One region of the Bradyrhizobium sp. IAR9 genome, then DNA from elsewhere that is predicted to be linked to it. Evidence: predicted binding sites of a transcription regulator. Region 1 holds the regulator's gene; each other region holds the start of a gene.
What was found. The regulator PhoB, encoded in region 1, activates phosphate uptake and scavenging genes when phosphate is short. The targets are predictions, from matches to a motif close to TGTCATNNANCTGTCAT.
Positions count from the first base shown of each region.

Region 2: GGD67_RS29215 (UDP-2,3-diacylglucosamine diphosphatase) is a predicted target of PhoB. The motif match lies at 4,484-4,500, and genes of this name have one in related genera.
Region 3: GGD67_RS04315 (STN domain-containing protein) is a predicted target of PhoB. The motif match lies at 3,610-3,626, and genes of this name have one in related genera.

Region 1 covers NZ_JACBZW010000023.1:50,366-60,330, forward strand. Annotated here, with positions in the region: gene pstB (phosphate ABC transporter ATP-binding protein PstB) at 1-548, shown strand, start outside; gene phoU (phosphate signaling complex protein PhoU) at 560-1,276, shown strand; gene phoB (phosphate regulon transcriptional regulator PhoB) at 1,300-2,007, shown strand; gene GGD67_RS37720 (GcrA family cell cycle regulator) at 2,240-2,752, opposite strand; gene GGD67_RS37725 (aspartate aminotransferase family protein) at 3,209-4,417, shown strand; gene argF (ornithine carbamoyltransferase) at 4,417-5,340, shown strand; gene GGD67_RS37735 (Hsp33 family molecular chaperone) at 5,607-6,614, shown strand; gene apaG (Co2+/Mg2+ efflux protein ApaG) at 7,693-8,085, opposite strand; gene GGD67_RS37745 (OpgC domain-containing protein) at 8,265-9,575, shown strand; gene GGD67_RS37750 (SGNH/GDSL hydrolase family protein) at 9,575-9,965, shown strand, end outside.
Region 2 covers NZ_JACBZW010000013.1:139,312-149,276, forward strand. Annotated here, with positions in the region: gene GGD67_RS29195 (cytochrome c) at 1-840, shown strand, start outside; gene GGD67_RS29200 (Lrp/AsnC family transcriptional regulator) at 842-1,087, opposite strand; gene GGD67_RS29205 (PAS domain S-box protein) at 1,183-3,126, opposite strand; gene thiD (bifunctional hydroxymethylpyrimidine kinase/phosphomethylpyrimidine kinase) at 3,480-4,280, shown strand; gene GGD67_RS29215 (UDP-2,3-diacylglucosamine diphosphatase) at 4,524-5,336, shown strand; gene GGD67_RS29220 (glycosyltransferase family 1 protein) at 5,350-6,393, shown strand; gene GGD67_RS29225 (threonine/serine dehydratase) at 6,552-7,535, shown strand; gene GGD67_RS29230 (caspase family protein) at 7,820-9,619, opposite strand; gene GGD67_RS29235 (RbsD/FucU family protein) at 9,785-9,965, shown strand, end outside.
Region 3 covers NZ_JACBZW010000001.1:883,152-893,116, forward strand. Annotated here, with positions in the region: gene GGD67_RS04300 (FecR domain-containing protein) at 1-889, opposite strand, end outside; gene GGD67_RS04305 (RNA polymerase sigma factor) at 1,309-1,851, opposite strand; gene GGD67_RS04310 (energy transducer TonB) at 2,042-2,767, opposite strand; gene GGD67_RS04315 (STN domain-containing protein) at 2,764-3,567, opposite strand; gene GGD67_RS04320 (filamentous haemagglutinin family protein) at 3,729-9,965, opposite strand, start outside.

The DNA of each region.
Region 1 (9,965 bases):
AGACCAACGTCCTCGACCCCAGGCTCGACCTCAATCTGCTGCGCGCCCGGGTCGGCATGGTGTTCCAGAAGCCGACGCCATTCCCGATGACGATCTACGAGAACATCGCCTTCGGCATCCGCCTCTATGAGAAGATCTCGAAGTCCGAGATGGACGACCGCGTCGAGAAGGCGCTGCGCGGCGGCGCGCTGTGGAACGAGGTCAAGGACAAGCTCAACGCCTCCGGCCTGTCGCTCTCCGGCGGCCAGCAGCAGCGCCTGTGCATCGCCCGCACCGTCGCGGTGCGCCCTGAAGTGATTTTGTTCGACGAGCCCTGCTCGGCGCTCGATCCGATCTCGACCGCCAAGGTCGAGGAGCTGATCCAGGAACTGTCCGAGAACTACACGATCGCGATCGTCACCCACAACATGCAGCAGGCGGCGCGCGTCTCCGACAAGACCGCCTTCATGTATCTCGGCGAGCTGATCGAGTTCGACGACACCAGCAAGATCTTCACGTCGCCGAGCGACCGGCGCACGCAGGATTACATCACCGGCCGGTTCGGCTGAGGAGACGCGACATGGGTACTGAACATACCGCAAAGGCTTTCGACACCGACCTCCAGGAGCTCACCCGCCTGGTCGCCGAGATGGGCGGCATCGCCGAGCGCATGATCGTCGATTCCGTCGACGCGCTGATCCGCCGCGACGTCGCGCTCGGCCAGCGCGTCGTCACCATCGACGCCGAGCTCGACGCGCTGCAGAAGCGCATCGAGGAACGCGCGGTGCTCACCATCGCCCGCCGGCAGCCGATGGCGGTGGATCTGCGCGAGATCGTCGGCGCCATGCGCGTTGCGACCGACCTCGAGCGCATCGGCGATCTCGCCAAGAACATGGGCAAGCGCGTCGCCGCGCTGGAGACCGACTTCCATCCGCTGAAGCTGTTCCGCGGCCTGGAGCACATGACCGACCTCGTGCAGCAGCAGGTCAAGTCGGTGCTGGACGCCTATGCCGCGCATGACCTGCCGGCGGCGATGGCGGTGTGGAAGGGCGACGAGGAGGTCGACGCGATCTGCACCTCGCTGTTCCGCGAGCTCCTCACCTACATGATGGAGGATCCGCGCAACATCTCGTTCTGCATCCATCTGATGTTCTGCGCCAAGAACATCGAGCGGATCGGCGACCACGCCACCAACATCGCCGAGACCGTGTTCTACATGATCGAGGGCCAGGCGATCACCGACAAGCGGCCGAAGGGCGACATGACCACCTTCGCCACGACGGTCCCGAATACCTGAAGACTTGAAGGAGCGACGACCCGATGGGCGCACGCATTATGGTGGTTGAGGACGAGGAAGCTCTCACCGAGCTGCTTCGCTACAACCTCGAAGGCGACGGCTATGACGTCGAGACGGTCATGCGCGGCGACGACGCCGACACCCGCCTCAAGGAGCACATCCCGGACCTGATCGTGCTCGACTGGATGCTGCCGGGCCTGTCGGGCATCGAGCTGTGCCGCCGCCTGCGCACCCGGCCCGACACCAAGCAGCTGCCGATCATCATGCTCACCGCGCGCGGCGAGGAGAGCGAGCGGGTGCGGGGGCTTGCGACCGGCGCCGACGACTACATCGTCAAGCCGTTCTCGGTGCCGGAGCTTTTGGCGCGCGTGAAGGGCCTGCTGCGGCGCGCCAGTCCTGAGCGGCTCGCGACGGTGCTGGCCTATGGCGACATCGAGCTCGACCGCGACAAGCGCCGCGTGGCGCGCTCGGGCCGGCCGATCGATCTCGGCCCGACCGAATATCGCCTGCTGGAGTTCTTCCTGGAGCATCCCGGCCGCGTGTTCTCGCGCGAGCAGCTGCTCGACAGCGTCTGGGGTCGCGACATCTACATCGATGAGCGCACCGTCGACGTCCATATCGGCCGCTTGCGCAAGCTGCTCAATCTCGGCCGCGAGCAGGATCCGATCCGCACCGTCCGCGGCGCCGGCTACGCGCTCGACGACCGCTTCGCGAAGGCGGAGCAGACGTAAGGTTTGCTGGCGTTGGCTTTGGCGGGCTGCCGCCGCATTCTCCGGTGTCGTCCCTGCGAAAGCAGGGACCCATAACCACAGGCGGTGGTTTGGCGAAGACCCGGAGTGACCATCTCGCGCGACAACTGCGCCTTGTGGTTATGGATCCCCGCGTTCGCGGGGATGACACCGAGTTGGTTGAGCCGTCATCGTGTGACGGCTGCCGTCTTGGCGATCAGAGAATTCCGCGAACTCAGCGCGGACCCGGCTTCGCCGGCGCGCGCCGGCGATCCGCCGCCGGCTGATACGCCACGCGCGAGTGCTGGGCGCAGTAGGGCAGGCCGGACAGTGCCTTGCCGCCGCAGAAGAAGAAATCCGGGCTCGAGGGATCGCCGACCGGCCAGTGGCAGGTCGCCTCGTTCAGCTCGAGCAGCGACAGCCGCTGGCCCATCGGCACCACGTTGTCGTAGGTGACGGGTTCAGCCTCCACCTCGACCTCGAAGGCCTGCGCCAGCGCGGTGTTGCCGCGCGCGATGGGGCGGGTCACCCGCATCATGTGCTGCGCGGGACGCGCCTTGCGCGGCCGGGGCGCTGCCGATGAAGGGCTCTTGGCGCGGCCGGACAGACCCAGCCTGTGCACTTTGCCGATCACGGCATTGCGGGTCACATTGCCGAGCTCAGCTGCGATCTGGCTGGCCGAAAGTCCGGCCTCCCAGAGCTTTTTCAGCTGCTCGACGCGATCGTCGGACCAGGTCAAAACCGTCATTGCACCCTTTCCCTCGCTACGCGCCAGCCATCCTGGGGCCTCGCAGCGATTGCCTAAGCCTTCAAAAACCCGTGCCGTCAGAATCCCTTAAGGCTCGCCGGGCGCGTGACTGACGCCCGAACGTTTACGCCGGTACAAGAGGACTCTTGGGATCAGAACCGCTGCACGAGATGTCGTATCTGACAATCCAAACGCTACAATATGGCGTGACTCCCGCGCAAGAGTCCGCCGACTCGCTTCCACATGTTCCGTGGTGAAAACCCGCAAAATCGGCACCGCAAGACTACGGATTCAGCGTTTCCTGAGGCTTTCCGGGCGGCATTGACACCCGTCTTGCCAAGCATAAGATAGTCCCGCGTGCCGCCCTTAAAAGGCGGCACGTTTCGTTTTCCGGGCCGGTCGATGGTGCGTTGCGCAATGCACGCGTCACACCGTCCGCAACATTCAAGTGACATCATGACTAACAGCGCAGCGCCGCATTTGCTCCCCGTTTTCGCCAGAGCCGACCTCGGCTTCGAGCGCGGCGAAGGCTGCTGGCTGATCGCGACCAATGGCGATCGCTATCTCGATTTCACCTCGGGCGTGGCTGTGAATGCGCTCGGCCATTGCCACCCGCATCTGATCAAGGCGCTGCAGGAGCAGGCGACCAAGCTCTGGCACATGTCGAACCTGTTCCAGAGCCCGGACGGCGAGAAGCTCGCGAGCCGGCTTTGCAACGAAAGCTTTGCCGACTTCGTGTTCTTCTGCAATTCGGGCGCCGAAGCGCTGGAAGGTGTGATCAAGCTGGTCCGCCATCATCACTTCTCCAAGGGGCATCCGGAACGTTATCGCATCATCACCTTCGAAGGCGCCTTCCACGGCCGCACGCTGGCAACGCTCGCCGCGACCGGCTCTGCAAAATATCTCGAAGGCTTCGGTCCGCCCATGGAAGGCTTCGACCAGGTGCCGCATGGCGATATCGAGGCCGTCAAGAAGGCGATCGGCCCGCACACCGCCGGCATCCTGATCGAGCCGATCCAGGGCGAGGGCGGCGTGCGCTCGGCAACGCCGACCTTCCTCAAGGCGTTGCGCCAGCTTTGCGACGAGAAGGGCCTGCTGCTGGCCTTCGACGAGGTGCAGACCGGCATGGGCCGCAGCGGCGATCTGTTCGCCTATCGGCGCACCGGCGTCACGCCTGACGTGATGTCGCTGGCAAAGGCGCTCGGCGGCGGCTTCCCGATCGGCGCTGTGCTGGCGACCGCGGATGCGGCAGCCGGCATGGGGCCCGGCTCGCACGGCTCGACCTTCGGCGGCAATCCGCTGGCGATCTCCGCGGCCAATGCGGTGCTCGACGTCATGCTCCAGCCCGGCTTCTTCGACCACGTGCAGAAGATGTCGCTGCTGCTGAAGCAGAAGCTCGCCTCCGTGATCGACCGTCATGGCGATGTCGTCAGCGAAGTGCGCGGCGAGGGCCTTCTGATCGGCATCAAGGCCGTGGTGCCCTCCGGCGATCTCGTCGCGGCGCTGCGCAATGAAAAACTGCTCACGGTCGGGGCCGGCGACAATGTCGTGCGTTTCCTGCCACCGCTGATCGTGACCGAAGCCGAGATCGAGGACAGCGTCGGGCGGTTAGAGCGCGCCTGCGCCGCGATCTCGTCCAGCCAGACCAAGCGGGCGGCAAGCTGATGAGCAAGTCCCCGAAGCACTTCCTGGATATCAACGAGCTGCCGCTGTCGGAGCTCAAGACCATGCTCGCGGCGTCCTCCGCCATGAAGGCGAAGCAGAAGGCGCAGCAGCCGGTGCGGCCGCTCGAAGGCAAGACGCTGGCGATGATCTTCGAGCGCCCGTCGACCCGGACACGCGTGTCGTTCGACGTCGCGATGCGTCAGCTCGGCGGCGAGCCCATCATGCTCACCGGTGCCGAGATGCAGCTCGGCCGCGGTGAGACCATCGCCGACACCGCGCGCGTGCTGTCGCGCTATGTCGATGCCATCATGATCCGTATTCTCAACCATGACGCGCTGCTGGAGCTTGCGGCCAACGCGACGGTGCCCGTCATCAACGGCCTGACGCGGCGCTCGCACCCCTGCCAGGTGATGGCCGATCTCATGACCTATGAGGAGCATCGCGGCCCGATCGAGGGCAAGACGGTGGCCTGGACCGGCGACGACAATAATGTGCTGGCGTCCTGGGCTCACGCCGCCGAGCGCTTCAAGTTTCAGCTCAATGTCGCGACGCCGCCGGAGCTCGCGCCGAAAAAAGTGATGCGCGACTTCATCAAGGCGACCGGCGCGCCGATCATGCTCGGCACCGATCCGGAAGCCGCCGTGCGCGGCGCCGACTGTGTCGTCACCGACACCTGGGTGTCGATGGGCGACAAGGAAGGCGAGCACCGCCACAACGTGCTTAAGCCCTATCAGGTCAACGGCAAGCTGATGTCGCTGGCCAAGCCCGATGCGCTGTTCATGCACTGCCTGCCCGCCCATCGCGGCGAGGAAGTCACCGACGACGTGATCGACGGTCCGCAATCGGTCGTGTTCGATGAGGCCGAAAACCGCCTGCACGCGCAGAAGGGCATCCTGGCCTGGTGCTTCGATGCGGTGAAGTAAGGGCGCTGCAAGCCCGACGGCCGCCTCACACACAACTGTCGTCCCTGCGAACGCAGGGACCCATACCGCGGAATCTCTCTTGTGGCGGGCTGGCGGAGGCGAGCGGTCTTCGCCAAACCGCATCCTGTGGTTATGGGCCCCGGAGCTGCGCTTACGGTTGTCCGGGACGACATCGAATTTGCCGCAACGTTGTGCAACCTTATCGCCCCCGAACCCACCACCCCGCGCCCTTCCATTTCCCACCGACCGACCCCAGATAACGACCCATGGTTTCCCAATCCCCTCAGATGAAAGCCGGCCCCGAAGGCCCGGTTCGCGCGCCATCAGCGGTTCCGATCGATGACGCCGTGTTGCCCTACGAGGTCGACGCGCTCGACGTGCGCGGGCGCCTGGTGCGGCTTGGCCCGGCGCTCGACGAGATCCTGACCAAGCACGATTACCCCGCGCCGGTCGGCAAGCTGCTCGGCGAGGCCATCGTGCTGACGACGCTGCTCGGCTCGGCGCTGAAATTCGAGGGCCGCTTCATCCTGCAGGCCCAGACCGACGGCCCGGTGTCGTTCCTGGTCGTAGACTACATGGCGCCGGATCGCCTGCGGGCCTATGCGCGCTTCGATGCCGCGCGTCTCGGCGATACCAAAGATTCGGGCACGCTGCTCGGCCGCGGCCATCTCGCCATGACCATCGACCAGGGCCCCGACATGAGTCGCTACCAGGGTCTGGTCGCGCTCGACGGCGGCAGCCTCGAAGACGCCGCCCACGAATATTTCCTGCGCTCCGAGCAGATCCCGACGCGCGTGCGCCTCGCGGTTGGCGAGGAGTGGCGCTCCAACGACGGCGGCAAGCATCGCTGGCGCGCCGGCGGCATGCTGATGCAGTTTCTGCCCAAGGCGGCGGAGCGCGCGCGGCAGGCCGATCTGCATCCCGGCGATGCCCCTGATGGCGTCGAGGTGCACAGCGTCGCGGAGGACGACGCCTGGGTCGAGGCGCGTTCGCTGATCGAGACCGTCGAGGACGTCGAGCTGATTGATCCCGAGCTCTCCGGCGAGCGGCTGCTGTTCCGCCTGTTTCACGAGCGCGGCGTGCGCGTGTTCAATCCGATGGTGCTCAAGGCGCAATGCTCCTGCTCGCGCGATGCGGTCGCCGCGATGCTGAAGAGCTTCTCCCCCGACGACCGCGCCGCCATGGTCAAGGACGACAAGGTCGTCGTCACCTGCGAGTTCTGCAGCTCGGTGTACGATTTCACGCCGGACGAGGCGGGCGTCGAAGGCGCGTAGCGAGCTCTCGTAGGGTGGGCAAAGGCGCACTTGCGCCGTGCCCACGAGCTCTCGACGGCGGCGAAAGACGTGGGCACGCTTCGCTTTGCCCACCCTACGGCGCCTGCCCTGTGTCGCGCTCTGTCAATCCGCTTCGCTAAAAATATTCCACTTTACCGAAATTCGGTTTCGGCGTATGTGTTGCCCATCCCGGCTCACCCAAGAGGGGCGACTATGTGGTCGTCACTGTCGCGAGCCGGGCTTGCGGTGGACGCGGCAGCGTCGGCACGAGAGGTGCGGGCAGGGCGGGTAGTCCCTGTGAGCCCGTAACCGCGTGCGGATGAGCGGCGCTGTTCAGTTCGTCTCGCCACATTCTTTCGGCAACGTCGACAAGGCCGGGAGATAATGTGGTGACCAGCGAATGCGCGTACGGCAAAACCGTGTGGTCCTGGCCGTCGTTGCTACGGTCAAGCCTTTCGAAGATGCGCGCGAGCCCAACCGGGCGGACGGCATCGTCAATTCGAACGGCGAGGGAGGCCAGAAGGAATGGTCGGCTCCCGGGAGATCACGGCATAAGCCGTCCAACCATCGCGCAGGGAAGGCCGAGTGATCGGCGACACCTGTATGCTGCTGTGCGGTCTTCTTGCGTGCGCTTTTCGCGCAGCAGACCGCGGGTGCCAGCCGGCACCCGGCCTTCCCTGCGCCCTCTTGGCTTTAGAGGGTGAAGCGACGAAGCAAAGCTCGGGCGATTCAAGCCGCGAGGCCGCCAAGGCGTGTCTGCAAGCTGAGCTGCGTGCCACAATCTCGATCTCGTAGGGTGGGCAAAGCGCAGCGTGCCCACGCCCTGTTGTTGATGGAAAGAGATCGTGGGCACGGCGCTATGCGCCTTTGCCTACCCTACGGCACCGCCGCTGGGATGTGCAGGGGAGCATCGCAATGCATGCGCCCTCTCCGATCTCCTGCCCCGGACGCTGCGCAGCACGAAGTGATGCGCTGCAGAGCCGGGGCCCATCTCGCCGCTTGCCGTGGCGCCCCTTTGTCCCGGCTCTGCGCAGCGCCACTACGTGCCGCAGCGCGTCCGGGACACGAGAGCGAGGCCCTAATTCAACACCCTCTTATTGTCCGGGCTATCCAGCGAAAACGCCGGCACGTCGATCTCGAAGCGCTCGCCGCTTTCGGTGACCATCTGGTAGCGGCCGGTCATGAAGCCGGAGGCGGTCGAGAGCGGGACGCCGGAGGTGTATTCGAAGCGCTCGCCGGGGGCCAGGATCGGCTGCTCGCCGACCACGCCCTCGCCCTTCACCTCCTGCTGGCGCCCGGAGGCGTCGGTGATGATCCAGTGCCGCGTCTTGAGCTGCACGGTCTCCTCGCCCGAATTGACGATGACGATGGTGTAGGACCAGAAGTAACGGGAGCGGTCGGCCGACGACTGCTCCGGAACAAAGTTCGGCTCGACGGTCACTTCGATCTGGCGGGTCACGGCGCGGTACATGGTTGCTATCATACCGAAATCCGGCGCTGGAACCAAACGCCGGAGACGGCTTTGGCGACATCGTCCCGCCAGAATTCGAAGGGAATGACACCCGGACGTGATCCGGCGGCTTTGCGAGATGACGACCGGACCGGTACACTCCTCAACGTCGCGATTTGCGGAAGGGTTTCTAGGCCCCGATGACCATTGCCGACCATGTGACGGGATCGACGATCGCGGGAACCGCCAAGCCTGCAGACGCCAAGCCTGTAGACAGTAAGCCTGTAGATTGCACGCCTGGGGACAGCAAGCCCGCGGGGGCGAAGCCGCGCGCGACCGCGCCGGCCATCACGCTGCCTGCCATCGGCGAGCGCGAGCTCCGGCTCGACCTGTTTCGCGGGCTGGCGCTGTGGCTGATCTTCATCGACCATCTGCCGCCGAGCCTGCTGACCTGGTTCACGATCCGCAATTACGGCTTCAGCGACGCCACCGAGATCTTCATCTTCATCTCCGGCTACACCGCCGCTTTCGTCTACGGAAGGGCGATGCTGGAGAGCGGCGTCGTCATCGCCACCGCGCGCATCCTGCGCCGGGTCTGGCAGATCTACGTCGCCCACGTCTTCCTGTTCACGATCTTCCTCGCCGAAATCTCCTACGTCGCGACCAGGTTCGAGAACCCGCTCTACACCGAAGAGATGGGCATCATGGATTTCCTGAAGCAGCCCGACGTCACCATCGTGCAGGCGCTGCTGCTGCGCTTCCGCCCCGTCAACATGGACGTGCTGCCGCTCTACATCGTGCTGATGCTGGCGCTGCCGCTGATCCTGTGGTCGATGAAATGGCGCCCCGACATCACGCTCGGCCTCTCGGTCGCGCTCTACGCGGTCACCTGGGAATACGATCTTTACCTGTCGGCCTATCCGAACGGCTTCTGGGCCTTCAATCCCTTCGCCTGGCAATTGCTGTTCGTCTTCGGTGCATGGTGCGCGCTCGGAGGTGCGCGACGGATGTCGCGTATCCTGGCTTCGCCCGTGACAATGTGGATCGCGATCGCATACCTCGCCGCGGCGTTCTACGTGACGCTGACCTGGTACGTGCCGCAGCTCTCCCAATTCATGCCGAAGCGGGTCGAGAAGTGGATGTATCCGATCGACAAGACCGATCTCGACGTGCTGCGCTTCACGCATTTCCTGGCGCTGGCCGCGCTCACCGTACGCTTCCTACCCCGGGATTGGCCGGGCTTGAAATCGCGCTGGCTACGACCATTGATTCTATGTGGCCAGCATTCTCTCGAGATCTTCTGCCTCGGCGTCTTCCTGGCCTTCGCCGGCCATTTCATTCTCGCCGAAGTCTCCGGCGGCGCAGCCATGCATGCGCTGATTAGTCTCTCCGGGGTCCTGATCATGTGGGGCGTGGCCTGGGTGATTTCGTGGTACAAGCGCGTGGCTGACAAGAGCGGTGCGAAAACCAAAAACGCCGTCGGCAACGCCGATCTGGCGGGAGGGGGCTGATGAAGGCGAAGGTTCTCCTGAGCCTGGTCCTGCTATGCGGTAGCCTCGCCGCGCCTGTGGCGCGCGCGGGCGATGCTGCGTCTGGCGCTGCCACCGCGCCCGCGGCGTGCGAATTGCCGTCTTATCTGCTTACCAGTGAAAGCCAGCTTCCCAAGGTCGCCGAGGCCGTCAAGGCCGGCAAGCCGCTCGAGATCCTGGTCATCGGCAGCCGCTCGACCACGATTCCATCCTCGGAGGGCAGCTCCTATCCGGCGCGCATGGAAGCGATTCTGAAGGAAAAGCTGCCGCCGTCGGAAGCGGTGCACGTCTCCGTAGAAATACAGAGCAAGCGAACGGCGGAGGAGGCCGCCTCGACCTTCGTTAAGCTGATGGAAGCAAAAACGCCTACTT
Region 2 (9,965 bases), on a different contig from region 1:
GCCGCGGGCAATGCGCCGGCCCACGTGGCAAACCTTGCCAACGGCGAGGCCATGTTCAACGCCGGGGGCTGCGCGTCCTGCCATGCCACTCCGGACCAGCCCGACCGTGTCAAGCTCGGTGGCGGCCTCGCGATCAAGTCGCCGTTCGGAACGTTCTACGCGCCGAACATCTCTCCCGATCCGAACGACGGCATCGGCAAATGGACCGACGCCGACTTCGTCAACGCGGTGATGCACGGGGTTTCGCCAGGCGGACAGCATTATTTTCCTGCCTTTCCCTATACGTCCTATCAGCACGCAAGGCGCGAGGACGTGCTCGATCTCTTGGCCTATCTGAAGACGCTGCCGTCTGTTGCCGGCAAGGTGCGTGACCACGATGTCGGCTTTCCGTTCAATATCCGGCGCAATGTCGGCATCTGGAAATTGCTGTTCATGGACGGCAAGCGCTTCGTCGCTGACGGCACCAAGTCGCCGCAATTCAATCGCGGCGCCTATCTCGTCAACAGTTTTGGCCATTGCGCCGAATGCCACAGCCCGCGCAACGCGCTTGGCGGCATCATCTCGGGCGAGCGCTTTGCCGGCGGGCCCAATCCGGAAGGCGAGGGGTGGGTCCCCAACATCACCCAGAAGCGCCTCGGCGAGTGGAGCGCCAAGGATATCGCCGATTTGCTCAAGACCGGCGACTTGCCCGACGGCGACAGCGTCGGCGGCGCGATGAGGCGGGTGATCAAGAACACCTCGCAATTGTCCGACGCGGATATTGCGGCGATGGCGGACTATCTCAAATCGCTGCCGCCGGTCGACGGTCCGCCGCGGCCCAAGCGCAAGGAAGCTGGTTAGCTCAGCTGGCGCCGAACGCCTTGAAGGTGATGATGGTGAGGGTGTCCTGGATGCCCGGCAGCACCTGCACCTTCTCGTTGACGAAATGTCCGATGTCGGTGTCCTTGTCGACGTAGAATTTCACCAGGAGGTCATATTGGCCGGCCGTGGAGTAGATCTCGGACGCGATCTCGGCTTCGGCAAGCGCATTGGCGACCGTATAGGACTGACCGAGCTTGCATTTGATCTGGACGAAAAAAGGAACCATCGCGGGCACTCCGAAAGCGTATCTGACGGCTAATAGGCCAAACCCGGCCCGATTTAGCAAGCGGACTTGCCGGCCGCCAGATGCCGGTCCCTCGTTTAGGACGTCACCACGGCCGCGGCGAATGCGTCTCTGAGCCGCTGGGCGAGCTCGACCTTGCGGTAGGGCTTGGTCAGCACGATCGCCTGCGCATGCGCGTGGCCCTCCTCGACCAGGGTCTCCAGCGCGTAGCCCGAGGTGAACAGGACCGGCAGACCGGGGCGAATCCGCCGCGCCTGGTCGGCGAGCTCCCAGCCGCTCATGCCGCCGGGCATCACGATGTCGGTGAACAGCATGTCGATACCGGGCTCGGTACGCAGCTGCTGCAAGGCCTCCTTGCCGTTGACCGCGGCAATGACGCGATATCCGAGAGCTTCCACCCTGCGAATGGCGGAGGAGCGAACGAACGGATCGTCCTCGGCGATCAGGATCGTCTCGTATCCTCGGGGCGCCGCGTCCTCGCCATCGGAAAGCTCGGCGTGCGATGATCCAATGTCCGCGCGCGGCAAATAGATCCGGACCGTCGTCCCAAGGCCCGGCTCGCTGTAGATCGTGACATGGCCATTGGATTGCTTGGCGAAACCATAGACCATGCTGAGGCCGAGGCCCGAGCCCTTGCCGACCTCCTTGGTGGTGAAGAACGGCTCGAACGCGCGCCGGGTGACGTCCGGCGTCATGCCTTCGCCGTCGTCGGTGATCGAGATCAACACATAGTTGCCGGATGCGACTTCGGGGTGAAGGGCGCGATAGTCATCGTCAAGTGTCGTCAACTCCGTGCTCAGGGTCAGATGACCACCGGCCGGCATGGCATCCTGCGCATTGAGCGCAAGGTTGAGCACGGCGGATTCGAGCTGGGCCCGATCCGCGAAGGCCACGATCGTGCCGGGCCTGGAAGCCGTCCTGATCTCGATGTCCTCGCGCAAGGTGCGCTTGAGCAGCTTGAACATGGACTCGAGCAGGCCGCGGCAATCGATCGTCTGGGGCTGCAGCAACTGGCGGCGACTGAACGCGAGCAGGCGCTGCGTCAGCTCGGCGCCCCGCTCGCCCGACTGGCAGATGTCCTCGGAAAAGCGGCGCAGGTCGGGCCTCGCCTTGAGCTGCTCGCTCAGATGCTCGGCGTTGCCGATGATGACGGTGAGCAGGTTGTTGAAGTCGTGGGCGATGCCGCCGGAGAGCTGACCGACCGTCTCCATCTTCTGCGCCTGCTGGAGCTGCTGCTCGGTCAGCTTGCGCGCGGTCAGGTCGTGGACGATGCCGACGAAGATCAATTCGCCGTCCTGCCGGGTCCGGCCGACCGACACGTCCATCGGAAACGTCGATCCGTCCTTGCGCAGGCCGATGGCCTCGCCGGCGGTCGCGAAATGCCTTGCGTGGCTGTCGGGCGCGGTGCCCGCCTCGGGCATCAGCATCCTGACGTTCCGGCCCATGACCTCGTCGGCGGAGTAGCAGAACAAGCGCTCGCAGGCCGGATTGAACAGCAGAATATGGTCCTGCGCGTCGAGCAGGATGACCCCGTCGACCGCGGTCTCGACGATCGCGGTGAGGCGCGCCACGCTCTCGCGCATCGCGCGCTGGGCGTCGCTGACCTGCTTGAGCAGCAGCGTCGCGTCCCGGCTCTTGATCTCCTCCTCCTCGAGCGCGGCCTGGACCTGCCGCAGCTCGAACGGCGAGGGGATCGTCAGGATCTTCGGCAGCAGCGGCCAGAGCGCGCCCGCCGTGACCACGGATGCCACCGCGGTCGCCGCCTTGACCATGCCCTCGATGCCATAGACCGGGACCCAGAGCGTGTAGATCGACAGCACATGGGTGAGGCCGCACGCCATGATGAAAATCGCGAAGGCCCAATAGACCCAGCCGAACTTGAGGTCGCGCCGCTTGGTGACCAGGATCGCAAGGGCAAACGGAATCGAAAAATAGGCGGCGGCGATGCAGGCGTCGGAAACGACGTGAAGCCAGATGAGCTCAGGCTCCCACAACAGGCAGATGCCGTGCGGCGACAGCATGGACGAGTCGAGGAGACGTTCAAAAAAGGCCCACATCATTCCCACCCCAAGATTCCGTTCCAGGCGGCTTGCGGGCCGTGAGCCCGCAACATGGGTGTCGCTGGACAGTTCCACTCTCACCTCGCGCTCTTCGGCGAAGCAGGTGAGGTTCGAGACTATACCAAGGGTCCGGCGCGGTTGCATTTTCAAGTCCGCACGATTGCGGGGCGAGCCGGCCCGCTGTTTGCCTGATTCGCAGGGAATGCACGGCGTCGCGAATCACTATCGGCCGCGGCTCGGCGCGCTTGCCGGTGTTCCACGGCCGCGCTAGGACAGGCCATGGCGGTGTCTGTATCCAGCAAAGGTGTCCGGCGATGACGACCCCGGTCGCACTCACCATCGCCGGCTCCGATTCGAGCGGCGGCGCCGGCATCCAGGCCGACCTGAAGACGTTTGCCGCGCTCGGCGTCTACGGCGCGTCCGTCATTACGGCCTTGACCGCGCAGAACACGCGCGGCGTCACCGGCATTCATGCGGTGCCGGCCGAGTTCGTCGCCGCGCAGATCGATGCGGTGTTTTCCGATCTCGACATTGGCGCGGTGAAGATCGGCATGGTGGCCCAGGTCGCCAGTATCGATGCGATCGCGGCCGCGCTGTCGCGCTGGGCGCCGGGGCACGTCGTGCTCGATCCCGTGATGGTGGCGACCTCCGGCGACCGCCTGCTGGCATCCGAGGCCGTCGACGCGCTCCGCACAAAACTGATACCGCTGGCGTCGGTGATCACGCCCAATCTGCCGGAGGCCGCGGCTCTGCTCGACGAGCCGGTCGCGGCAAGCGAGGCCGAGATCGAAACCCAGGGGCATCGCCTGCTGGCGCTCGGCTGCGGTGCGGTCCTGATCAAGGGCGGACACGGCGAGGGCGCCGAGAGCACCGACTATCTCGTCACGTCCGAAAGCACGATCGCGCTTGCGGCGCCGCGCGTTGCCACACGCAACACCCATGGCACCGGCTGCTCGCTGTCCTCGGCGGTCTCGGCGGGGCTCGCCAAGGGCGAAGGTCTGGAGCTTGCCGTGCGCAACGCCAAGACCTGGATCAGCGCGGCCATCGCAGCCGCTGACCGCTTCAGCGTCGGGCACGGCCACGGCCCGGTCCATCATTTCCACAAGTTCTACTGAGGCGAGCGGCCAGCGGGAGCGCAGGCGTTCGTCTGTTCAGCGCTGCTCGTGTGGGTAGTTCACCCTCCCCCTCCAGGGGAGGGTAGGATTGCTGCGGCGCCCCCTGCGGCGCCATGTCGCCTGATTGTCGCATGCGACTGATATTCGCGGAGAGGGCGAGGCAAGGCGTGATTCGTATCTGAAGGTGCCTCAAAAGTTCAATCGGTCATCCCCCTGTCACGGGACATTGTTACAGGCTGGCGCATGGGAAGTTACGATGTGAGTGACGAGAGCCCGGAGCGGCGCTTTCGCACGTTGTTCATCTCCGACGTTCATCTCGGAGCCCGCGGTTCTCAAGCCGATCTTCTGCTCGACTTCCTGCGCTACCATGATGCCGACACGATCTATCTGGTCGGCGACATCGTCGACGGCTGGGCGCTGAAATCGAGCTGGAACTGGCCGCAATCCCACAACGACCTCGTGCAGAAGCTGCTGCGCAAGGCGCGCAAGGGCGCCAAGGTCGTCTACATCCCCGGCAATCACGACGAGTTCCTGCGCAACTATTACGGCACGCATTTCGGCGGCATCGACGTCGTCGAGAACACCGTCCACACCGGCGTGGACGGCAAGCGTTATCTCGTCATCCACGGCGACATCTTCGACCTCGTGGTGCAGAACGCGCGCTGGCTCGCCCATCTCGGCGACAAGGCTTACGACTTCGCGATCCAGATGAATCGCTTCGTCAACTTCTTCCGCCGCCTGTTCGGCGTGCCCTATTGGTCGCTGTCGCAATGGGCCAAGCAGAAGGTCAAGAACGCCGTCAACTATATCGGCGCGTTCGAGCAGGCGCTCGCCGCCGAGGCGCGGCGCCACGACGCCGACGGCGTGATCTGCGGCCACATCCACTACGCCGTGATCCGCGACGAGGGCGGCATCCGCTACATGAATTGCGGCGACTGGGTCGAGAGCTGCACGGCCCTGGTCGAGCACGACGACGGCCATTTCGAGATCATCACCTGGGCGGATCATTTGCAGAAGCCGGCACAAGTCCCGCAGGTCGCAGCCAGAGCTGCATAACAGAGGCCGCCTGATGCGCATCCTGGTCGCGACCGACGCCTGGCACCCGCAAGTCAACGGTGTGGTTCGGACGCTGACCAAGCTCGCCGACGCCGGCAAAAGCCTCGGCGTCGAATTCACATTCCTGACGCCGCAATCGTTCCGCACCTTTGCGATGCCGAGCTATCGCGACGTGCGTCTGGCGATGCCGCGTCCGGCGCGCATTGCGAAGCTGATCGCGGAGGCGCGCCCCGACAGCATCCACATCGCGACCGAAGGGCCGATCGGCCTGATGGTCCGCCGCTACTGCCGCCAGCGCAGACTGCCGTTCACGACCAGCTTCCACACCCGCTTTCCCGAATATGTCCGCGCCCGCGTGCCGGTGCCGGGCTCGCTGATCTGGCGGGCGCTGCGCCGCTTCCACAGCGCCAGCCGCGCCGTGATGGCTGCAACGCCTGCGCTCGCCCGCGAGCTGACCGAGCGCGGCTTCGACAATGTCGTGCTGTGGCCGCGCGGCGTCGACACCCAGCTGTTCCACCCCCGCGCCATCGATCTCTGCCTGCCGGCGCCGGTGTTCCTGTCGGTCGGCCGCGTCGCCGTGGAGAAGAATCTCGAGGGCTTCCTCGACCTCGATCTGCCCGGGACCAAGGTCATCGTCGGCGACGGCCCCGCGCGCGCTTCGCTCGAAGAGGCCTATCCCGATGCGATCTTCCTCGGCGAGAAGCACGGCGAGGAACTGGCGGATATCTATGCGGCCGCCGACGTCTTCGTGTTTCCGAGCAAGACCGACACGTTCGGCCTGGTGCTGCTCGAAGCGCTCGCAAGCGGCCTGCCGGTGGCCGCTTTCCCGGTGAAGGGCCCCCGCGACGTCATCGGTGATGCCCCGGTCGGCGCGCTCGATCACGACTTGCGCAGCGCCTGCTTCGCGGCATTGGATATCTCCCGGCAGGACTGCGTCGCGTTCGCGGCCAATTACACCTGGGAAGCCTCGGCGAGGGCCTTTGTGGCCAGCATTGAGGCGGTCGGCGCGGTGCTGCCTGGCCGGAACGGCGCGGAACAGCCCCGCTTCGTGGCCTAGAGCTATCTCGATCCGATGGATCGAAATAGCTCTAGATTCTTGTTTTGACGCGTTTTCTTCACGCGAACCGGTTTCCACTTCGCTCGAAAACGCTATGGGGAAAATCCTCGCGCGGAGGTGTCTTGCCCGGGCCTCATCGGCCGCGATAACATTCGGCCATGACCGAACAGCTCCTCCCGATCGGCCCCGCCGATATCGACGCCGCAGCGCGTGTGATCGCGCCCTACGCCATCCGCACTCCGCTGTTGTCCTTTCCCGTGCTCAACGAGCGCGTCGGCGCGAAGGTGTTCTTGAAACCGGAGATGCTCCAGCGCACCGGCTCGTTCAAGTTCCGCGGCGCCTTCAACAAGGTGTTCTCGATCCCGCAGGACAAGCGCGCCGGCGGCGTCGTGGCGTTCTCCTCCGGCAACCACGCCCAGGGCGTGGCGGCCGCGGCAAAAATCCTCGACATGCAGGCGACCATCGTGATGCCTGCGGATGCGCCGCTGTCGAAGCGCGAGCGCACCAAATCCTATGGCGCCGAGGTCGTGCTCTATGATCGCGACAAGGACGACCGCGAGGCGATCTCGCGCGGCATCGCCGAAAAGCGCGGCGCGACGCTGGTGAGGCCCTATGACGATCCCTTCGTGATCGCGGGGCAGGGCACCGCCGGCCGCGAGATCGCGGAAGACTTGGCGGGCCTCGGCCTTAGCCCCGACATCGTGGTGGCACCGGCCTCCGGCGGCGGCCTGATCGCGGGCGTCGCGACCGCCGTGAAGGCACGCTATCCGCGCGCCGAGATCGTGGTGGCCGAGCCCGAGGCGTTCGACGATCACGGCATCTCGCTGAGCGCAGGACATCGCGAGCCGCATCCACCCGCGGGCCGCACCATCTGCGATGCGCTGATGGCCCTGATCCCCGGCGAGATGACCTTCGCGATCAACAGCAAGCTGCTCGCGCGCGGCGTCACCGCGTCGGACAAGGAAGTCGGCGCCGCCGTCGCCTTCGCCTATCGCGAGCTGAAGCTCGTGGTGGAGCCCGGCGGCGCTGTCGGCCTCGCCGCGCTGCTGGCGGGCCGGCTCGACGTCGCCGGCAAGAACGTCGTCATCGTGCTCTCCGGCGGCAATGTCGACGCGGATCTGTTCGCCGAGCTGGTGGCCTAGCCGTCATTCCGGGCCTGCGCCTCTCGGCGCATCCCGGAATGACCACGTCTAAGGGTTTATGAAGAAGGGGCAGAGCGTTGCCGCTCTGCCCCTTCTTTGTGTTTGTCGATCTTGTGGATCGAACTAACCGCTTGCTCGGTGAAACCTCTCCCGCTTGCGGGGGAGGTCGGCGCGAAGCGCCGGGTGGGACTCTTTCCTCTTGGGGATTGTCCCGTTGCGGAGAGACCCTCTCCCCAACCCTCCCCCGCAAGCGGGGGAGGGAGCGCACCTTCTTCTTCGCCCAATCAGTGCATGAAGCCGCCGCGACGGTTGCCGCCGCCATTCATGCTCGGCGCCTGGTTCATCGACTGCCGGAAGTTGTTGTTGCTGTTGACCATGCGGCTCGGCATCGTGTTGAGCTGCGGGCGGTTGTTCTGGACGTTGTTCTGCACCTGCACCTTGTTCACCGGATTGTTGTTGAGCTTCACGATGCCGGTGTTGCCGTTGTTGACGCGGATCGGGTGGTTCTGCGTCTGAACGGGCTTCACGTCGACAGTCGAGCCGCCCTTGCCGACATTCACCGGCATGCTCACGATCTTGCCCGGCTTGCCATTGGCGTTGCCAGCGTCCGGCTTGTTGTTGGTCGCCGGCAGGGTGACGATCTTGCCGATGCCACCATTGCTGGTGGTCGTGTTGGTCGGTGCAGGCAGGGTGACGATCTTGCCCGGGGTCTGTGACGGCGTGCCGTTCGGCTGGTTGTTGCCCGAGGGCAGGTTGCCGATCTGGCCACCATTGCCGAGCTTGCCGATGACATTGCCGTCGACCGGCTTCTGCACGACCGGCAGATTACCGTTGATCTGGCCGCCATTACCCTGCTGCAGCGGCATGTACTTCGGCTGGCCGAGATTGCCGATCTTGAAGGTCGGAGCAATGTTCTGCGGAGCCAGGAACTTGGTCGCCTGCATCAAGGGGATCTGCTTCGGCTGCATCTGCAGCTTCAGGGCCATTTGCGCGTAGGGGCTGGTGCCGTAACTGTCATAGAAGGTCTTGTAGGCAACCGGCGAATTGACGAGCACCGCCTTGTGCCAGGCCTGCGAGAGCAGGATGTTGTTGAGCAGCCAGCGGACGTGGTCGCACAGCGGGTCGTGCGGGTACATCCGGATGAACTCCTGATAATATTCCGGCCGGCCCTCCGACACGACATAGTCATAGGCCTGACGAGTCGAGCGGCTCGGCAGGTTGGAGGCCATCTGCACCACCGGTGCCCTGACCGGCGCGCGATTGGCGGCAACCGCGGTGTCGCCGAAGAAGGTGAAGTCCGAAGTCAGCGAGGAGCTCTCCCACGGGATCTGCGCACCGCTGGTGGACTGGTTCACCTGCAGGCGAACGCGCTTGAACAGCTGCTCGATCGGCACGTTGGGTTCGCGTGCGACGTTCAGGAACGCCTGCGTGTAGGGGCTGTGACCGCCGGTGCCGTCGAGCGCTTCAGCGCCCGGTGCGGTCGAGTAACCGACGATCGAGCCGTTCGGCGCATCGACGATGGCAAGGCCGCGGCCGGCGTCATTGACATCAGGGAACGGGTTGTTGCGGCAGGCATCGAGGATGACGATGCGCATGCGGCTCGGGATCGTCTCCAGCGTCGACATCACGTCGACCAGGCGCACCGAATTGTTGACGAGCTCGGTCTGGTTCGACACCTTGGCGTCGACGGGAACGAGATAGTTCTCGCCGGCGAGCTGCACGCCGTGACCGGCGTAATAGACCATCGCCACGGTGTTCGGACCGCGCGCGGACACCTTGGCGGAGAAGTCCTGCACCACGCGGAGCATGTCGTTCTGGGTCAGGTCGGTCGCGGCAACCACCTCGAAGCCGGCCGAGTTCAGGAACTTCGCCATCGACTCGGCGTCATTGTCGGGATTGGCGAGCTGCGGCGCGTTCTTATAGTTCGAATTGCCGATCACCAGCGCCACCCGCTGCTCCGGGCCCTGCAGCGCGGTGGGGGCCGGCTCGACCGGGGCAACTTGCGCGGAAACAGGGCCGCAGGCGAAGCCGAACAGGCTCCCCACAAGGCTTGCTGTCATCAGGAAAGGCTTTAGGCGGAACATGGCGTGCTCCTTTGGCACTGATCTCGATGCGAGATTGGTTGCCGGGGAGCCTCGCCGCGTTCGAGCTTGAGGTCCGTGATCCCCCTCACCATGGTGGCCTTGCGTGATCTGAATCACGCTCGGAACCTGCTATGGTTAGCGATCGATAATGGGAACTGCCGTCACATGCTGAAATCGATCGATCCGATCCTCACGCCCGACCTGCTCTGGCTGCTGGCCTCCATGGGCCACGGCGACGATCTCGTCGTCGTCGACGCCAACCACCCGGCCACGCACATCGCCCGCTCGACATCGTCGCAGCGCCTGATCCAGCTGCCGGGCATGACGATGGAGACGGCCGTTCGCG
Region 3 (9,965 bases), on a different contig from region 1:
TGCCGTTGACCACGCGGCGTTTGAGATCCGCATTGGTGATGATGATCTTGCCGGAACGATAACGATTGACCTCTTCCACGACGTCCGCAAGCGGCCGATCGCGGAAGATCAGGAGCCCTGATTGCCAGGCTGTCACCTGCCCCGTGTCGACCTGCACCGAGGCTTCGATGCCGCCCGGCGCATAGGACACCTGCTGTGCCCTGCCAAGTCGCACCGTTCTCTCGCCTTGCGCAACATCAACGCTGCCGCTCAGGCAGGTCACCGACACGGCGCCATCGAGGCAACGCGCGTTGAAATCCGCTTCCACCGCGGAGATCTGACCATTCGCCGCCAGCAGCACAAAGGGGGTGGCGGCGGACGTCGCCGCTACAGAGGCTTCGCCCGATATCAGTTCAATCCGGGTTTCGTTTGACGCCGAACGCAGCGCGATGCTGGTCTGCGTATTCAGCTCCAGAGACACGTTCGGCGCGACCGCGATTTTGCGCAACTCGCCCTTTCCGGTCCGGTAATCGGCGGAGAGTTCTCCGAGCGACGGCCAAAGGCCAAGCGGCGGACGAACGATTGCGTACCCCACCGCGGCCGCTGCCGCGGCGCCCGCACCTCCCAGAAAGGCGCGCCGTCCAATGGGCCGGGACACCGGTCTTCGTGTCAGCCGTGCGACGTCTCCTGTCACCGGCCGATCCGCCAACTCCTGCGCAGCGACGCCCGCATGACGAAAGATCCGGGCCGCGTTCCTGAAGGCGGCTTCGTGCGCGCCGCTTTGCTGACGCCACGCCTGCAGCGCCTCGACGTCTGCCCTGGTCGGTTCACCCGTCTTGAGGCGAACGACGAAGTCCAGGGCTTCGTGCAGAAGCGCATCCGGCTCACTTGTTTCGTTGGTCGCGGTCAAGATCCCTAGCCCATCTATCGCACTCGCCAGACCGGTACCCACACCAGGCCAAAGACGGTCAGAGGCGATATGTTATCGATTCCCCTCAATTTCGAACAGCACCCTCCGGACCGGGACATCGGCCGCAACGCCCCGGCAATCAACGGCAAGACACATCCGCGGTCGGGGAAGCGAGCGGCCGCGACTGCCGGCTTAGCCCACCTTGCAATCGCTGTCACTGCCGTCACCTGCGTCATTCCCCCCGGAAGTCCTCTGTTTAGCTCGCGGCCTGAGACGCCTGCCGGTGCATCTATTCGATAGACGAATGGCGCCCGGCTATCCCGAAGAAAAACCGTGCAAGGATAGCCTATCGATCAAACCTTCTGCCTGCGCCAGGCGAAAAAAGCCCTCCGATGCGCCGGGTTGCAATATCGACGCGCTCAGGATCGCGGACGCGGGCCGCCGAGACGGCGTCGCAATGTATGTTCGAGGCTGTCGGCACAATGGCCAAGCGCCAGCTTCAGATCGCTCTCGACGGTCCGGATGCTGACATTGAGACGTGCTGCGACCTGGTGCGCTGGTTGCCCCTCGATCGAAATACTCCGAAGAACCTCGCGGGGCCGTGGCGGCAACTCGGCAAGCGCGCGCTTGAATGCCTCGATTTCCGAACGCGCCTCGACCACTCTGGCCGGATCGGGTTCGTCATCACGTATATCGAGAAGCGCATCTATCTCCGACGCGCTGACACGATAGTTCTGCGCTTTCTGGCGATCCTTCGCGATATTGATGGCGGTACGAAAGATGTAATCGGCAGGACTGCGTACGGGCTCGGCATCCGTGACTCGGTCGAGACGCAGAAACGTTTCGTGCAAGGCTTCGTGGGCGAAATCGGCCGATCCTAACCGGCGCGTAAGCTTCCGGATCAGGCCTTCATAGTTCTCGACCAACTGCCCCCGCAGCCGTATTCGATTGCTATCAGCCACGTTTCACGTGCCCAACATACTCTGGTATTTCCGGCGCAAACATTGCCTACGCAACTACTGCAAAAGGTTCGGAAGGTCGTAGCGTTGCCGGGCTACACATTTATGACACAAGGCGCGAGCGACGACATCGCGTCCGGCCCGCCACTGCACGAATGCCTGTCCATCGCCCAAGCACGGACTTCATGACGGGTCAAAACTCGAGCTCCAGATGAATATTGAGCCGATCCGGCAGCTCGGGCGGAATCGGCGGCAGCGGCTGGGCTCGCCGGATGGTCTCGATCGCCTCCTTGTCGAGCAGCAATTGACCCGAGCTCGTCCGAACCCAGACGCCGAGTAGCGTACCATCCCTGGCCATGGCGAACTGCGTGACGACCGTTCCTTCAAGGTGCATCGCGCGCGCCGCGTTGGGATAGCGCTGATAGCGCGAAACGTGCCGAAGCAGCGACTGCTGAAATTTGATGGCGGCGCTGCTGGCAGGTCCGCTCACGGCCGACGGCGTCGACATGACATTTGAGGGCGGAGCGTCTCCGGGCGTGAAGCTTCTCGCTTTCGGGACCGGAACGGGATCGTCGGATGGCGTCGGATTTGGGTCCTTCAATGGCGTATCGGCGCTGCTGGCGACATTCTCCTTTTCCGGTTGAGAATCCGAAGCGACTGCTATCGGAACGGCATCGGGCCGCGGAAGCAGCTGAACCTGCACGATCGCAGCCGACTGTTGTCCCGGAGAGCCGGCTGGCACTTGCATCCTGATCCAGTAAACGCCACCAACGAAAAGAACGGCCGCCAGGGCGGGAATACCCAGCAGGCGATAGAACTCTCCCGATGGCGAGGCGGCATCCAGGTCGTCGTCTCGATAGGATCCAAAGACCGCCGCTCGTCCCTTCTCGTTTCCGGGGCGGACATCGCTGTCGCTCATTGCAGGGACTTCACCATGATGACGACGCGGACCGGCTGTGGCGTATTCGCTGGCGCCGGCTTGCTGATCGTCAAGCCCCGAAGCGCCGCCGACACCGCAAGATCCCGTTCATGGTCCCCGGTCGAGCGGAATAACTCGGTGCGTTCGATCGTGCGCGCGGGATCGATCCAGATATCCAGCACCGCGCGATAATTGCCATCGCGCGTCCTTGCGTTCTTTCGAAGCGCATTCTGAATGTCCATCTGCACTCTTTGGCTATAATCCTGCAATCTGGCGGCGTCGTCGGCATCGCCGGTCTGACGCACGCGCAATCTTCCCAGGAACAGGTCCGATGTTGCGAGCGGAGCCGCCGGAGGTGCATAGCCGACACCTTCTGCGCTGGGAAGAGCAAGCGTGATGGCGTCGGGACGAATATAGCGCACCTTCAGCTCCGTGCCCGCGAGCAGCAGGTTCAGCGCTTCATCGGCGGCATACGTTCCTTCAACCGCGACCGACGTTCGACCGACCGCGGAGTTGCTTTCATAGAGCACTTGAATGCCGGTGATCTGTCCATAGGCTTGCAGCGCACCAGCCAGGGACTGTGCCGGAATGCGGAATGCGATCGGCCTTTCCGCACGCGCCACCCGGTCTTCTTCCGCGGCATTGGCGCCGAGGATGACCGTCATCAGCCAGGCGGGCAATAGCACCAGCAAGCGGAACGCGGCGCGGCGACCGCCTCGAGGACCGTCGGCATCCGACGCCGCGACGCCATGCAATGTAACTGCTTTCATCGTGCTGCTCTTGTCGACCAGAAACCGCACTTCGGCTGTTTGGATCGTTGAAGCGCGGGCGATGCCTCCTCTATATCGTTTGCATGACAGTGATCTAACCGGTGCATCCGGCCGGGTGGGGCCCCACCCGGCCGATCGATACGAACCGGCACGACCGGACGTCGGACCCGGATGCCTGCCCGGGCCCTGCCTTAGAGCGACGCCTTGCGCCCCAGCCGCTGCAACAGCACGGCTCGCTCGTCCTCCGTCAGGTTCTTCAACTGCTCGGCCGTGAACTCGCCATTGCCGAGCACGCGGAACATGCCGTTCGGATCGTAGCTCTGCTTGTCGGGCGCCCGCCGCTTCTCATCGTCGCCGGCGTCGGGCTGAGGAGACTGACCGCCGCCGCCACCACCGTACCCGAGAACTTCGACGATGATCACCGACGGCCGATCCGAAGATCCCTGCTTGGTCACGTCCTTCACGGCGTCATTTGCAGCCTTGTCCTTGGTATCGATCGCGAGCGGCGCAGTTTTGACCTCCGCCTTCGGCACTCCTTTGCTCTGGCCCGACACCTGGATGTTGTCCACGTTGACGACGAAGCGCGCCGCAATGAGGATGTCGCCGCTGACGCGGATGCCGGCGTCGCCGGCATTCACGGTACCCTGGGGAGCGATCAGGTTAACGTCACCTTCCGTCACCCCGGTGAAGCCGATGATCGTTCCGATGCCGCTTCCGGAGATATCGGCCTTCTCGAGCACGCGCGTGACGGCATCGAGATCGGTCTGGATCTCCGGTGCCGACGGCACGCGTGCGGTCTTGGCGCCGCGGCCGGCGTCGATGTCGCCCTGCGTCGACCAGATGATCTCGTTGCCGCCGGCAAAGGTCAGGATACGCGAGCGGTTCACGGTGACGCTGTCGCGCGCAAAGAGGTTGATGTCGCCCGGTCCCAGTGTGACGAGGCCGAACTCCACCGGCGCCGGCTTGCCGAGCGCAGCAACTTGCAGGCCGCCACCGGGGGTCAAGACCTCGATGCTGCCGCCCGACATGGTCCGGAACTTGGCATTTCCGGTCCTGACGTCGCCCGCCCAGTCGCTGCCCGGGAACAGCGTCTCGATCGCGGCATAACCGCGATTATAACCGCCATTGCGTGGCTTACCGCTCGTGTCGGGTGTGTTCTGGTCATCGCCTGCGGCCCGTAGCTCCTGCATGTAGACCTGCCGAACGAAGCGTTCACGCACCAGCATCGGCAGGGTCTGGAATTTGGTCCAGGCATCAAGCGGAGACAGCTTCTCGCCGGTCACGTCCTCCACGAAGGAGACGATGCCGGTGCGGGTCCTGTGCGGCCCGGAGGAACGTTGCTCGAATGCGTCGGTGAGATAGAGCGGTACCGCCGTGCCGTCCGCCAACGTGGTCTTGAGATAATCGGGCATCTTCCCGATGTTTGCCGGATCGAGATAGACCGCCAGGAACGCATCATAGGATGGTTGCTTGCCCTTGAGGCCCGCCATCACGGTGATCGCCGCGCTCTGCTGAGGCAGGCCGAGGATCTGCGTGAAATCCTTTGGCCGGTTGTTGGAATCATATTCCTGATTGCCTGTGCTGAAGATCGCCAATTCCGGCGCGTATACGTCACGGCCCGCGCTCACCTGCATTGCGCCCGGTCCCTGGACAAAGATCGAGCCTCGCACCGGGCCGCCGATGATGTCGTTGCCGGCCTCGAGTAACGACACGTCGGTCGGATGAACGTTGCGCAGTGAGTAGTTGATGTTGCGGATATCCGTGCCGGCACGGAACCAGGTCTGCTCGTTGGCCATGACGCCGGCCGTGAGGATCGAGCCGCTCTGGGTTATTAGCGTTCCAACGATCGATCCGTTCAAGGCATAGACACGGCTCGGCTCGTAGTCTGCCTCGTTCGGCAGATGGTCGGGATTGCGAAGGTTGTACAGATGCAGCGTGTGGCCGGCGATATTGCTGGCCGGCGCGGAGAAGGGATTGACCAGGACGTTGTGGAGCCCGCTCAGGGTGTCCGGCGAGGAACCGCCGAGGTTGACCGGAGAGGAAACGGTGCCTCCCACAGGCTCGAACGGTGACGGAATCATCTCAAGTGCAGCGCGGGACATGACGATTTCGCCGACGAGGACGTCGTTTGCGGCGAGAAGCCGCAGCTCCGGATTTCTGCTCGGCATCGTGTACAGCGTGCTGTTCAGCACGGAGCCGTTCAGCGCCGTGACGCGCGTTTTCGACGGATAGATGTTTGCGGCCAACGAGTTCACATTCGCAAACACCTGCAAGGCCGGCGTCGTTATGTCCTTGGACAGATATGTCGCCTGCCCGACCAGGATCACGTCTCCGCCCGTCGATGTCAGGTTGAGCGCGGTGCGCTCGCTTTGACTGCTCATGAACGTCAGTTCGTGGGACATCCCCTTGCCGACCAGAAGCGGATCGAGGACCGTTTGCAGCCGCAGGTCGCCTGCGGTTCGCACGTCCAGGGTTGCGTCACCGAGCGACAGGATCGGGGCGATCGGATAGGTGACGATTTGCGTCCCTACCAGCGCCTTGACATCGCGCCCGACCGCAAATTCACCAGCGGTAATCGTTCCGGCTCCGCGCCCGATGTAGTAATAGCCGGCGCGAACGGCGCCGCCCGCCTCAACGGTCATCGCGCCGCCGTTGCGCAGTTCCAGGAGCTTTGCCTCCGTCGTGGAGCGCCCGCCCCGCACACGGCCATTGGTCGGCAGCGCGACCGTCAGATTGTTGAGATCGCCATCGGCGCGGACCTCGACATTGCCGCCGCCGAGCGCGCCGACCCCGCGCAGGAAGTTAGCGTAGTCAATCCACCAGGAGCTTTGTTGAGCCGGCATCTGGCCGTAGGCGGAATGAGCCCAGGGACCGAAGACGTAGGCGTTATCCGTCGCTCCCTGCCGGTTTAGCCACTCCGAATAGTGCTGCATCTGCGAGCGGTCTGCCGGCAGGGCCACGTCGATATTGCCGCCGACCGCAACGGCGAGATGGCCGCCGCCCACTCCGTAGGTCGCGTTCGCCGGCGCGGTGGTGAAATCGTTGAACGTGGCGAGATCGCGCCGGCCAGCGGTATAGATCGAGGCGCCGCCCTTGAGCTGCAGATCACTACGCGCCGCGATGCTGACGTCGCCGGTGCCGGTGCGAACCATGGTGATCGGATTGACGGTGGTCGTGGTCGGCCCGGGCTTGGTCGTCGCATAGAGCGAAGTGATGGTCGCAAGATTGGGGACGATCTTCGTCAGGTAGAAGTCCTTGAAGGTCGAGTACTTCGTGATGACGTTGAGGCGGCTACCGCCGCTGGCGGCCGTGCTGGTCCATCTGAAGTCGGCCTGCGGTTGCGCCGGATTGGTGTTCAGGCCCTTCGCGGCGGCATAGTTATTCCAGAGGTCGAGCACGTAGCCGTAGGCTGGATCCGTCGGCAGACCGAAAGAAATCTGCGCGCTGGAATTGCTGTTGAGACGGGTGCCAGAGGTGGACTCCAGGCTCGCAGGCCAATCGGCGGGATTCATCGTCGTCGAACCAGGCGCACTGCCCGCGCCAAAGCTGGCAACCGAGTCGACAAAAGCGGTCGCGGCGACGGAATTCAGGCCGCTGACATAGGTGTAACCCGCCTGCTCGCTGAGCGTGATCTTGCCCGTCGCGCCGCTGGCGAGGCGCGTCGGGTCGGCGCTTTCGCCCATCGGCGTGGCGCCCGCGACGAGCCCCAAGCTCCAGGACGGCACCGCCACCCTCGAGCCGTCCGGCTCGGTGATGGAGGGGAACAGGACCGAATAAGCGAGCGCATTCGGCGCACTTGCGCCCGGCGAGTTGGCCTCTGCGCTATAGGGAACACCGACCAGCGTGGGCGGCGCCGTCACGGTTTCGGTCTTCCTCGTGCCGACCGTCGCAAAGGTGATACCGGCATAGACTGAAGGGTTGGTTGTGCTCGCGCTGTCGTAGGGCGAGAGATTGGACGTGGTACTGGTGCGGCCGACGTTGAACACCATGCTCAGGTTCGTCGAGATGGTGCCTTTGGCGGCGACGTATGTCGAATCCAGCGGGTTGGCGAACTGGAAGAAGCCGTCCGTCACGCTGCCCTTCAGATCGATATTGCCCCCGGCGCGCATAGTCAGGACGCCCGGCTCTCCGAGAATGCTGCCGCCGGTGCGATAAGCCATGGTCGTATGGTCACGGAGCAAAGCGCTTTCCTTGCCGGCAACCACATAGGCCTTGCCCAGTACCGGCTCGATCGCCATCACGCCAGCCGCGAGCGCCGAGGCCTGATTGACCACGCCTGCGCCGAGATTCCAGTTACTCTTGAGCACGATGTCGCCGGAAAAATTGAGCTCCATGCCCGCGCGCGCGTGGAAGTTCGACTGGCTCGTCAGTGAGCCAAGATCCGCATAGCCGGCACTGACGTCGAAGTCGCGCACGAATTCGACCAGCGTGCCGGCGCCGTAATCTGCCAGCACATTGAGCTTGCCCGCCGCGGCCTTCGTGAGATCGAGTTCGGCCTGGCCGCCGCTATTGACGGTGACGCCGACGAAGCGCGGATCGGATGCAAGCGTCGCAAGGTCGAAGCGTTTGTAGCCCTCCAGCACGATCTCGCGCGCGCCGTTGATCGTGCCGGCAAAGCTGACATTCACCTTGTCGGCCCCTGGCTGCTCGATGACGGGCGCACGCAGGGTGACCTTGCCGCCTTCGCCGCCCGCCACGTCGATCACGCCGCCCAATACCCGCAGCACGCCGTTCGAGATTCCGAGTGTGACCCGGCCGGAGCCGAGCCCATCCACCGTGTCGGTCGCACCTGCCCGCAGCAGCGCCGCATTCGTCACGGTGAGACCCTGGCCGCCATAGATCGAGATCGAGCCGCCATAGGTCGCACGCGCGTCGATCGAGCCTGCGACGGTCACCGTTCCCTGATCGGCAGCCAGCGCGAATTCCTCGGCCGTGGTCGCACCGTCGAGCGTGACGTCGCCGGAACGAATCCGGAAGCTGCGCGATTTGGTGAAGCCGGCACCATTCAGGCGCTGGTTGAGCCCGCCGAAATCCGACAACGCGGCGATGTCGAGCGAGAAGGAGCCGCCGCGTTTGCCCGCAGCGGCCCTGGCATTGATCGTGCCTTCCAGCGTGACCTGGCTGCTGTCCTGTTCGATCGCGAGCGTGCCCGCACCGCCACCGATGGGACGTCCTTCGGAGTCGCGGGCCGAGCCGAGGTCGAGGGTCGCGCCGGACGCGAGCAGCACCGAGCCGCCGCGGGCCCCCAGCGAGATGGTTCCGGCATCGGCATATTCGGACACGTCGAAGAACGTCTTCTCGAAGCCCCCGACGTCGATCCGCGAACCCGCCGCGAGATTGACGTTGCCATTGGTGGCGTTCAGCTTCACCGTTCCGCCAAGCGCGTCAATGCGTCCGGCGAAATCGACGGCGCGGCCGGTGAGCGTCCAGCGGGAGCCGAGGCTGTCCTGGTCGCGCGCAGGGCTAGCCGTCCCGTAAGCGGCAACCGTGAGGATTCCGGTCGTGGTGACCGACTGCTGGCTGCCGCCCCGGCCGGTCATGACCGGCGCTGACAGAGTCACCGCCGCGCCGGCGACATCGAGCGAGCCCTTGCCTTCGCCGGTAATGCGTGTCGTTCCCGTCAGCACGATGGTGTCGAAACCACGCAGTGCCTTGGCGCCCTCACCCAGGGTCAGCTCGGTTGCCGTGAGCTTCAAACTGCCATGACCGGCGCCAACCGGCTCGCTGAACGTGCTCGCCGTATTTTCCAGCACAACCCGATTGCCGTTCACCGCGATCTCGCTGTTGCCACGGCCCACCAGCCCTGCGGCATCAAGCGTCACGGCCTTGAGGCCCGACAGGTCCACCGCGCTGTGGAAATCGATGGTTGAATAGCTGCGCAAGGTCAGGTGCTGGGTGTTGTTGAGCGCGGCCAGTGCCGCGGCATCGAGCACCAGCCCGCTGCCGCCGCCGAAGCCAATCCGGCCCGAAGCCAGGGACAGCGCTGCGCCCGTCAGGCTGGCCTGGGTGACGAGCGCGTTCCCCGTCGCGTCGATCAGAAGACTCTTGCCGCCGTCGAGGGTGGCACCGGCACCGATCGTCACCCGGCCGCCAACAGTCGTATCGACGTTCTTGCGGCGGACCCGCACCGCGTCGCCGTTGGACAGGCGGATCAAAGCACCCCAGTCGCGATCGGACGCCTGCGGGGCCATCACGAGATCGCCGGCGCCGGTCGGCGCCTCGCCGCGCGCGACGATGACGCTGCCTGCGGAGACATCGATCGTGTCGCTTGCGGCCAGGATGATCTCCGGTCCCGTCAACGCCGAATTTGCACTGTTGCGCACGACGATGTCGTGAGCCTGCACATCAACACGCAGACCGCCGACGTCGCCGCTGCGGAAACCACCGACCAGCAGGCTGCCGGCGCCGAAGCCGGACAGAGCAGCGGC